2 regions of the Reyranella humidisoli genome follow, and region 2 is predicted to be linked to the other one. Evidence: riboswitches for the same ligand, from Rfam matches in the RefSeq annotation. Region 2 holds a riboswitch; the other holds the start of a gene.
What was found. A riboswitch is a leader RNA that binds a small molecule or an ion and turns the genes downstream of it on or off. The one in region 2 is predicted to bind S-adenosylmethionine.
Positions count from the first base shown of each region.

Region 1: it holds a riboswitch for S-adenosylmethionine, as region 2 does, so the genes downstream of both, metX (homoserine O-acetyltransferase MetX) here and KQ910_RS02705 (O-succinylhomoserine sulfhydrylase) in region 2, are expected to answer to the same signal.

Region 1 covers NZ_JAHOPB010000001.1:1,753,416-1,758,844, reverse strand. Annotated here, with positions in the region: gene KQ910_RS08625 (YbaK/EbsC family protein) at 1-233, shown strand, start outside; gene KQ910_RS08620 (GNAT family N-acetyltransferase) at 253-2,007, shown strand; gene metW (methionine biosynthesis protein MetW) at 2,015-2,620, opposite strand; gene metX (homoserine O-acetyltransferase MetX) at 2,617-3,783, opposite strand; SAM riboswitch at 3,844-3,919, opposite strand; gene KQ910_RS08605 (chorismate mutase) at 4,025-4,876, shown strand; gene hisC (histidinol-phosphate transaminase) at 4,901-5,429, shown strand, end outside.
Region 2 covers NZ_JAHOPB010000001.1:547,027-552,455, reverse strand. Annotated here, with positions in the region: gene KQ910_RS02715 (thiamine pyrophosphate-binding protein) at 1-1,572, shown strand, start outside; gene KQ910_RS02710 (Bug family tripartite tricarboxylate transporter substrate binding protein) at 1,679-2,659, shown strand; SAM riboswitch at 2,691-2,767, shown strand; gene KQ910_RS02705 (O-succinylhomoserine sulfhydrylase) at 2,842-4,053, shown strand; gene KQ910_RS02700 (TenA family protein) at 4,076-4,687, shown strand; gene KQ910_RS02695 (MarR family winged helix-turn-helix transcriptional regulator) at 4,864-5,313, opposite strand; gene KQ910_RS02690 (PaaI family thioesterase) at 5,392-5,429, shown strand, end outside.

The sequences.
Region 1 (5,429 bases), 1.2 Mb from region 2:
AGTGCGGCTTCGCCTCGCCCGAGACGGCCCAGGCGCTGACCGGGTGCGTCATGGGCGCGGTGCCGCCGTTCGCTCTCGACCCGGCCATTTCAATCGTCGTCGAGGAAGACCTGCTCGCCAACGAGACACTGTTCTTCAATGCCGGCCGCCTCGACCGCTCGATGGAACTCGATACGAAGGATTGGCTGGCGATCGCCAAACCGCGCCTCGCCCGGATCGCGGCGCGTGACTGAGGCATGGCGCTTCGGTCCCGTGACCGAAGATGACTTCGAGCCGTTGCTGGCGATTCGCACCGACGTGATGCGAGAGCATCTCGAACGGGTCGGCCGCTACACACCCGAGCGCTCGCGCCGCATGTTCCGCGGCCACTTCGACGAGCCCGGCACACGGCTGATCCTGCAGGACGGCGTGCGCGTGGGCTGCGTCGGGTTCCGCGAGCACGAGCAAGAGATCAGGATCGACTCGTTCTATCTCGAGCGCCGCCTGCACGGCTCCGGCCTCGGCACGACGATCCTGAAAGCGCTGCTGGCCGAAGCCGACGCGACGGGTCTCCCCGTCCGCCTCGAAGTGCTGACCGGCAGCAAGGCCGACCGGCTCTACCTGCGCCACGGCTTCGTGAAGGTGCGGGAAGACGCGATCGAGGGGTTCTACGAACGCCCGGCCGCCGGCCAATCGATCCCGGCGCTAATGCCTCGCGGCCCCGGCCATCAATTTGTCTTCTATGGCGACGCGTGCTCCGGCGTGCCGGGCGCCCCGCACGAAAGGACCTTCGCAGGCATCAATGCCTCGGTGCGGCGTCTCGTGCCCTCGCCCGAATTCATCCTGTTCCTCGGCGACGAGATCGCCGGCTACACGGCCGATGCCGATGCTCTGCGCCAGCAGTGGCGCCACTGGCTCGATCAGGAGATGGCCTGGCTCGATAGACGCGCAACTCCGATGTGGCACACGACCAGCAACCACGCGACCTACGACGTCATGAGCGAGCAGGTGTTCCGTGAGATTCATGCTCACCTGCCTCGCAATGGACCGGTCGGGCAGGAAGGCCTGTCGTACTGGATACGGCGCGGCGACCTTCTGCTCGTCTTCGTACACACGCTCTGGACGGGTCTGGGTGGCGAAGGTCACGTCGAGACGGACTGGCTTCGCGCCGTGCTGAACCAGCACGCCGATGCGCGTCACAAGGTTGTCGCCGGCCATCATCCGATCCATCCGGTCAACGGCTTCAGCGGTCCCTATCAGCGCGACGTCGGCCCCGAGCATGCAAACATCTTCTGGGATGTGCTGAGCGCGAACGGCGTACTCGCTTACCTGTGCGGCCACATCCTCGCCTTCGACATCCAGGTCCATCGCGGCGTCCTGCAGATCTGCACGGCCGGTGCCGGCACCGCGCATCGAATGCCGGAGGGGATCGAGTATCTTCATGCGGTGCAGGCCGCGATCGATGGCGACGGCCTGCGCTACCAGGTTTTCGACGCAAGCGGACAGGTCCGTGAAAGCCTGTCCTGGCCGCCGTCCGTGCCGACGGTCGACCGGTGGACCAGCCTGCAGGACGCCGGCATCGCCCGTGACAGGATCGCGACCTTCCGCTTCACCGGCCAGACCGCCGATGCCGGCGCCAGTTCGGCCCAGACGTTCCTCGCGGCGTGCCGGCCGGGTGTCCGCGCGCCGGTCTGGATCGGACTGAGCGGACCGTCGCAGCGGCTGACGGTGATCCTCGAACCTGAACCCGGCCGCAGCCCGCATTACTGGCTCGGCCCCTCGATCGCGGCCGATGCGCCGTTCGACATTCAATTACTCGTTCACCCGGGCATGGGGCCGGGCGGCCTGCTGTATCGACTGGCAGCCGATGCGCCCTGGACTTCCCTGTCGGCAGCGTCCGCGTGGGGCGCGGAACGTCTGGACTGGCCAGAACTCTGGAGCGTCGGACATGGTCCGGGAGGACCCGGCGACCGCGCATTCCTGGGCAGGAATCTCGCGATCTCGGCGACGGCCGACAAAGGCCCGTAGCGTCCGGCTAGTCCCGCCGCAGCATGAACACCGCCTGCTCACCGATCAGGTTGGCCAGCAGCGGCGGCAAGGTGATGCGGCGGCTCTTGTTGTTCAGGACGATCGCCCTCTCGATCCGCACGCCCATCGTCCGACACAGCGCGCGAAAGTCGTCGATACTGCAGAGATGGATGTTGGGCGTGTCGTACCACTTGTAAGGCAGCGAGGTTGTCTCGGGCATGCGACCGCCGAACACCAGCCGCAGCCTCACCTGCCAGTGCGCGAAGTTGGGGAACGACACGATGGCGTGCTTGCCGACGCGCAGCATCTGCTCCAGGACCTGGCGCGGCTCGCGCGTGGCCTGCAGCGTCTGGCTCAGGATCACGTAGTCGAAGGCGTCGTCGGGATAGTCGCGCAGGTCGGTATCGGCGTCACCCTGGATGACCGAGAGGCCGTTGGCTACGCAGGCATTCACGCCGGCCTGGCTGAGTTCCATGCCGCGGGCATCGACCCGCTTGAAGTTCATCAGATAGGCGAGCAGCGAGCCGTCGCCGCAGCCGACGTCGAGCGCACGCGTGCCCGGTTCGACCATGTCGGCGATGAGCTGCAGATCGACACGAATCGGCGTGCTCACGACAGACCTCCCAGCCCGCGCACCGACGCGGCACCCTTGAGAAAGCCGGAGAGCGTGCGGAACATCTCGGGCTCGTCGAGCAGGAAGGCGTCATGGCCCTTGTCGCTGTCGACCTCGACGAACGACACGTTGGCCGCCGCCGCGTTCAGCGCATGCACGACCGCGCGGCTCTCGCGCGTCGGGAACAACCAGTCGCTGGTGAAGGACATCAGGCAGAAGCGCGTAGCCGAGCCCTTGAAGGCATTGGCCAGCACGCCGCCATGCGCGCCCGCGAGGTCGAAATAGTCCATCGCGCGGGTGATGTAGAGATAGGAATTCGCGTCGAACCGATCGACGAAGGTCGAGCCCTGATAGCGCAGGTAGCTCTCGACCTGGAAGTCGGCGTCGAAGCCGAACCCCAGCGCATTGCGATCCTGTAGCGCGCGCCCGAACTTCCGCTGCAGTGCCTGTTCCGAAAGGTAGGTGATGTGGGCCGTCATGCGGGCCACCGCGAGGCCGCGCGACGGCATCGTCTGGTGCAGCCGGTAGTCACCGCCCTTCCATTCCGGGTCGGCCATGATCGCCTGACGGCCGACTTCGTGGAATGCGATGTTCTGGGCGGAGTGACGGGCGGCGCAGGCGATCGGCACGGCCGAGAAGACGCGCTTCGGATGGCTGGCGGTCCATTCGAGCACCTGCATCCCGCCCATCGACCCGCCGATGACGCAGAACAGGTCGGGAATGCCGAGATGATCGATCAGCGCCACCTGCGCCCGCACCATGTCGCCGATGGTCACGACCGGAAAGCGCAGGTTCCAGGGCTGGCCGGCCTTCGGATCGGTGTCGAGCGGACCGGTGGTGCCCAGGCATCCGCCGAGCACGTTGGTACAGATGATGAAGTAGCGCGCCGGATCGAGGATCTTCCCCGGGCCGACGATGCTTTCCCACCAGCCGGGCTTGCCGGTCACCGGATTGCGGTCGGCGACGAACTGGTCGCCGGTCAGGGCGTGGCAGATGAGGACTGCGTTCGACCTGTCGGCGTTCAGCTCGCCGTAGGTCTGGTAGGCGACGCGATACGGTCCGAGATCGACGCCGCAGTCGAGCCTCAGCGGCCGGTCCGCCCCCAGGACCGCGTGGCGGCACTGGGCGAGCGCCTTGCGCTCGGCATCGGTAAGGTCGTTCAGCACTGCCCTCTCCCGCGAAGGAGCCAACGAAAAAGCCCCCGGCCGGAAGGACGGGGGCTTTTTTCGAGCACTCCGACCTTTTAGCGATGTTTAACGTGGTCGCAAGCCGGTCGGCCCAAATTCCACGGAGAGGCTCTATACGGTCGTCGGCGGCGCGAGGCAAGTCTCTTGCGGCTTGTTTGCCTTTACGCGGGCCGTCCGGACGTAGTATCGCCGCTGCGCACAGGAAATTAACGGCCTTATGGACGCTCCCAATCTCGAAATCTTGCGGCAGGAAATCGATGCCATCGACACGGACCTGCACGGTCTGATCCGTCGCCGCTCGGAGGTCGTCGCGCACATTTCCTCAACCAAGCCGTCGGGCGGCCTGGCGCTGCGTCCGGGCCGCGAGGCCCAGGTCCTGCGCAAGCGACTGGCCACGCATGACGGGAAGTTCCCGGCCGGCGCCGTCTATCGCATGTGGCGTGAGATGATGAGCGCCTTCACGCTCATCCAGACGCCCGGCCTCAAGATCGCGATCTGCCGCCCGGCCGACCAGCCCGGATACTGGGACCTCGCGCGCGATCATTTCGGCTGCCAGATCCCCTTCGTCGCCCACGACACGCCGGCCGGCGTGCTGGCCGCGGTGCGCGCCGGGCCGACGACCATCGGCGTCGTCCCCGCCCCGCTCGAGGCCGATTCCACGCCGTGGTGGCCGATGCTCGCCGGCAAGGACACGACCCTGCCGACCGTCATCGCCCGCCTGCCCTTCCTGTCGATGCCCAACGCCCGCGCGCGCGGCATCTCGGCCTTCGTGCTGGCCCGCATCGACGCCGAGCCGAGTGGCTCGGATCGCGCGCTGATCGCCATCGAGGCCAACAACGGCCTGAGCCGCGACCGTATCGCTGCGGCACTGGCCAAGGCCGGCCTTCCGGCCTTCACCTCGGCGCTGGACCAGGTCATGGCCGGAGTGCATCACTATCTCGTCGAGGTGCCGGGCGTGATCGCCGACGAAGATCCGCGCCTGCGCGAACTAGAAGCGGCCCTGGGCCTCGAAAACGGACGAGCGGCGGCGATCGGCGCCTATGCCGTGCCGATCGACGCCAAGCCGTGACCTGAACTTTCGAAGGAGACTGGCATGAGCGCGCTCACCCCTCGTCCGGGCATCATGAAGATCGCGCCCTACGTGCCGGGCAAGGACTCGATCGACGGCAAGGAGACGATCGCCAAGCTCTCGTCCAACGAGGGCGCGCTCGGCCCCTCGCCCAAGGCGATGGCCGCCTACGCCAAGGCGGCGTCCGAACTGCACCGCTATCCCGACGGCGACACCAGCAAGCTGCGCAAGGCGATCGGACGCCATTTCGGCCTCGATCCGGCGCGCATCGTCTGCGGCGCCGGCTCCGACGAGATCCTGAACCTGCTGGTCCGCGCCTACTGCGGCCCGGGCGACGAACTGCTCTACAGCCAGTACGGCTTCCTGATGTACGCGATCAACGCGCTGGGCGTCGGCGCCACGCCGGTCGCGGCGCCCGCCAGGGATTACGGCAGCGACATCGACGCGCTGCTCGCCGCGGTGACGAACAAGACTCGCATCGTCTGCCTCGCCAATCCGAACAATCCGACGGGCACCTACGTCACCAAGGACGATGTCCGCCGCCTGCATGCCG
Region 2 (5,429 bases):
GCGCTCTATGCCCAGCGCAATTCCATCCGCTACGTGATCTGCCGGCAGGAAGGCGGAGCGGCCTACATGGCCGAGGCCTACGGCAAGCTGACCGGCAAGCCTGGCGTGTGTTTCGTCACGCGCGGGCCGGGCGCCACCAATGCCAGCGTCGGAATGCATACCGGCTTCCAGGATTCGACGCCCATGATCCTGCTGGTCGGGCAGGTCGCCCGCGAGCAGGCCGAGCGCGAGGCGTTCCAGGAGATCGACTATCGCCGGATGTACGGCCAGATGGCCAAGTGGGTGACCCAGATCGAGGATGCCCGCCGCATCCCCGAGATCGTGAGCCAGGCCTTCCATCGCGCGATGAACGGCCGGCCCGGTCCGGTGGTCATCGCGCTGCCGGAAGACATGCTGGTCGACGAAGTCGAGGTCGCAGATACCGGACCCTACAAGGTCGCGCGCGGCGCGCCGGCGCCGGAAGACATGGCGACCTTCCGCGAACTGCTCGCCGCGGCGAAGCAGCCGCTGGTCATCCTGGGCGGCGGCGGCTGGGACGCGAAGGCCTGCGACGACATCCGGGCGTTCGTCGAGGCCAACCACCTGCCGGTGACGACCGCCTTTCGCAACCAGGACCTGATCGACAACCGCCACGACAATTTCGTCGGCGATCTCGGCCTCGGCGTGAACCCGCCGCTCGGCAAGCGCATCAAGGAGAGCGACCTGATCATCGCGATCGGTCCGCGCCTCGGCGAGGCCACCACCGGCGGCTACACCATGTTCGACCTGCCCGTGCCGGCGCAGAAGATGGTGCACGTGCATGCCGGCGCCGAGGAACTGGGCCGCGTCTATCAGGCGACCCTGCCGATCAACTCGGGCATGGCGCAGTTCGCCGCCGCGGCGAAGGCGATGAAGCCGGTCGATGCCTCGGCGTGGAAAGCGGCCGTGCCCGCGGCGCGCGCCGACTACCTGAAGAACATCGAGCCGACGCCGCAGCCCGGTTCCGCCAATCTCGCGGAGATCGTGGGTTGGCTGAACAAGCGCCTGCCCGACGACGTGATCGTCACCAATGGCGCCGGCAACTATGCCGGTTTCGTGCATCGCTTCTTCCAGTATCGCGGCTTCCGCACCCAGCTCGCGCCGACCAACGGCTCGATGGGCTACGGCGTGCCGTCGGCCGTTGCGGCGAAGATCGCAGCGCCCGGCCGCACCGTCGTGTCGTTCAGCGGCGATGGCTGCTTCCTGATGAACGGGCAGGAGTTCGCCACCGCCGTCCAGCACGGCGCGAATGTGGTGTTCATCGTGGTCGACAACGGCATGTACGGCACGATCCGCATGCACCAGGAGCGTGAGTATCCCACGCGCGTCCATGGCACCGAACTCAAGAACCCCGACTTCGCGGCCTACGCCCGCGCCTTCGGCGGCCACGGCGAGACGGTCGAGCGCACGGCGGATTTCGAGGCGGCGTTCGAGCGTGCGCTCGGCGCCGGCAAGCCTTCGATCATCCATGTGAAGACCGATGCCGAGGCCATCACCTCGCGCATCACGATGACCAAGCTTCGCGAGCAGGCGCTGGCCAAGCAGAAGCACTAGAGCGCGCCGATCCGATAAAAGCCTCCCCCCGTCAAACGGGGGAGGTTGAAGAGCGAGGGCATGTCGGACTTCCGATAGAGAAGAAACAGAAACGAAGGGGGAAACGATGAGCATCACACGTCGCGCTGCACTCGGTGCGTTGAGTGCGGCGTCGCTGGCCGCGCTGGCCGTTCCGGCGCGGGCCCAGGCGGAATGGCCGAAGGGCCAGCCGATCAAGGTGCTCATCCCCTTCGCGCCGGGCGGCGTGCCCGACATCATCGCGCGCATCGTCACGCCGAAGATGGCCGAGGGGCTGGGTCAGTCCTTCGTCATCGACAACAAGCCGGGCGCGGGTGGCGGACTGGCGGGGCAGCTTCTCGCCCAGGCGCCGCCCGACGGCTACACGCTGTTGACGGGCACGGTCTCCACGATGGCGATCGTGCCGGCGGTCAATCCGTCGCTGAAATACGATCCGACGAGCTTCGCCGCGATCGGCCTCGCCGCCATCGTGCCGATGGTGGTGCTGGTGCGGCCCGATTCGCCGGCCCGGGACATTCCGGGGCTGATCGCGCTCATCCAGCGCAGCCCCAAGTTCGACTACGGCTCCTCGGGCAACGGCTCGATCCTGCATCTCACCGCCGAGCTGTTCCGGCTGCGCACCGGCGTGAAGATGCAGCACATTCCCTACAAGGGCTCGGCGCCGGCCCAGCAGGCGCTGCTCGCCGGCGAGATCGACGTGGTGTTCGACGCGCTGGCGCCGGCAATGGGCCAGATCCAGGCGGGCAAGCTGCGCGCGCTGGGCCTCGCGATGGCCAAGCGCTCGCCCGCGCTGCCCGATCTCAAGACGATCGGCGAGCAGGGTGTGGCCGGTGTCGAGGCCTATACCTGGGCCGGTCTCTATGCGCCCCACGGCACGCCGGCGCCGATCGTGCAGCGCCTGAACACGGAGCTGCTGAAGGCGCTGAAGGATCCGGAGGTCGCGAAGAAGATCTCCGATCTCGGCTACGAGATCGCCTCGTCGACGCCCGCGGAGCTGGCCGCGCATACGGCCGCCGAGCTGAAGAAGTGGACCGAAGTCGCCCGGGCGGCCGCCGTGAAGCCCGATTGACGGGCTTGCGTCGGGCGACCGCCGCCCTTATAGAGGCGGCCGTGGAGATTTGAGCCGACCGGCTTGCGACCACGTTAAACATCGCTAAAAGGTCGGAGGTTACGCAAAACCCCCGTCCTTCCAGGTCGGGGGTTTTTCGTTTGCGTCGTCGGGAAAGGACGCGCGGCGAGAGGAGAAGTGAGATGGACGGATCGATTCCGAAGAAGAAGGCCGAAGCCGATACCTCGAAGTGGCGGACCCAGACCCGCGCCGTGCGCGGCGGGCAGATCCGCAGCAATTTCGACGAGACGTCGGAGGCGCTGTTCCTGACCTCGGGCTACGCCTATTCGAGCGCCGAGGAGGCCGAGGCCACCTTCAAGGGCGAGAGCAACCACTACCAGTATTCGCGCTTCGGCAATCCGACCGTCACCATGTTCGAGAACCGGCTGGCCGCACTGGAAGGCGCCGAGGCCTGTCGCGCCACCTCGACCGGCATGTCGGCGGTGTTCTTCGCGCTGCTGGCGCTGCTCAAGGCCGGCGATCGCATCGTCGCGGCCCGCCAGCTGTTCGGCTCCTGCCACTACATCGTGGCCGAGCTGCTGCCGAAGTACGGCATCCAGAGCGAGCTGGTCGACGGCGGCGATCTCGCGCAGTGGGAGAAGGCGCTTTCGAAGCCGACGCAGGCGGTGCTGTTCGAATCGCCGTCCAACCCCATGCTCGACATCGTCGACGTCAAGGCGGTATGCGATCTCGCGCACAAGGCCGGCGCCAAGGTCGTCCTCGACAATGCCTTCGCCACGCCGATCCTGCAGCGCCCGCTCGAGTTCGGCGCTGACATCGTCGTTCACTCCGCCACCAAGTACATCGACGGCCAGGGCCGCACCCTGGGCGGTGCCGTGCTGGGCTCGAAGGAGTTCATCCTCGACAAGCTGCAGCCGATCATCCGCAACACAGGCCCGGCGCTCAGCCCGTTCAATGCCTGGGTGCTGGTGAAGGGTCTGGAGACGCTCGGCCTGCGCGTCGAGCGCCATTGTGCCAATGCCCGCCGCGTCGCCGATGCGCTGGCCGCGCATCCCGCGATCGGCCGCGTGCTCTATCCGGGGCGTCCCGACCATCCGCAGCATGCGCTGGCGGCGAAGCAGATGTCCGACTTCGGCGGCGTGGTGACGTTCGATCTCAAGGCCGGCAAGTGGGCCGCCTTCGAGACGCTGAACCGCCTGCAGATCGTCGACATCTCCAACAACCTAGGCGACGCCAAGAGTCTCGTCACCCATCCGGCGACCACGACGCACATGCGCATCGGCGCCGAGGAGCGCGCCAAGCTCGGCATCACCGACGGCACGGTGCGCATCTCGGTCGGCCTCGAGGATGTCGAGGACATCATCGGCGATCTCGTCCAGGCGCTGGGCGGCTGACGCATCGGGCTGGAGTACAAGCGTGCCGCTGTCGGCCGACCTGTGGGCGGCGAATGCCGACCTCGCCAAACGCATCCTCGCGCACGGCTTCGTGCGCGGGCTGCGGGACGGGTCGCTACCCGTGCAGAACTTCAAGGGCTACGTCGCGCAGGACGCCTATTTCCTCGAGGCGTTCGCACGCGCCTATGCCTTCTGCCTCGCTAACTCACGGTCGCGGGAGGACCTCTACGGTTTCGCCGGCCTCATCGCCGGCGTCCTGCAGGAGCTGAAGCTGCACAGGAGCTACGCCGACCGCTGGCAGGTCGATCTCACGGGTGTCACGCCGGTCGAGGCGACGCGGGCCTATGTCGATTTCCTCCTGGAGACGGCGGGGCGCGGCAATCTCGGCGAGACGATCGCCGCCATGACGCCCTGCATGCGCCTCTACGCCTATCTCGGCCGGACGCTGGCAGCCAACAACGCGGCGCCACTCTATTCGGAATGGGTGAAGACCTACGCCGATCCGGGCTTTGAGGAACTGGCCGTCCAGCTCGAGTCATTGCTCGACCAGCATGCCGAGGACACGGAAGCAGTGCGCGCCAACTACCGCCGCGCCATGGAACTCGAACTCGGCTTCTTCGCCGCCAACGTTTAGGGCGGAGCCATTGCTTCCCGCGTTATGAGGGGAAGCGAAGGATCCCTCACTTCGTTCGGGATGACACTATTGGGGGGATGAGCGCAGTGCGCCGCTCTAAAGAACCGGTGTCATCCCGAACGAAGTGAGGGATCCTTGTTTCATGGGCGATTGCTCTGATGTCCAGGACGCCGTGACTAAAGCGGCGCCAGCTTTTCCATCGAGCGGTCGAGGGCGCCGTGCAGGTCGGCGGTGAGCTTCGTGCCCATCGCGTCGCGCACTTCCTGCTCGGCGGCGGCCCACATCGGCAGGGCGCGCTTGAAGAGGGCGCGGCCCGCAACCGTCGCGACCAGCTCGTGCCGGCGCTTGTCGCCCGCGGCCGCGCGTTCGATCACGCCCGAGGCCAGCAGCGGGCGCAGGTTGCGCGTGAGCGTCGTGCGGTCGGTCGCCAGCCGGTCGGACAGTTCGGAGATGCTGAGGGGGCCGCGCGCCATCACGTGGCCGAGCAGCGAGAATTGCGAGATGCGCAGGCCGGTCGGCGCGAGGTGGCGGCTGTAGATCTGGGTGACGCGGCGCGCCGCGCTGCGTACGCGAAAGCAGGTGCATTCGGCCGGCGACAGGCGGAACGGGGGCGGGACGGCTGTCATGGGACTGAGACTATCGCCGCTTCTTGCGCCGGCAAAGCCTCAATGTGTATATGCACTTAATTTTGCACGGAGACGGGCATGGCTGGAGAAGCAGGATTTGGCGTGGTGCCGATCGA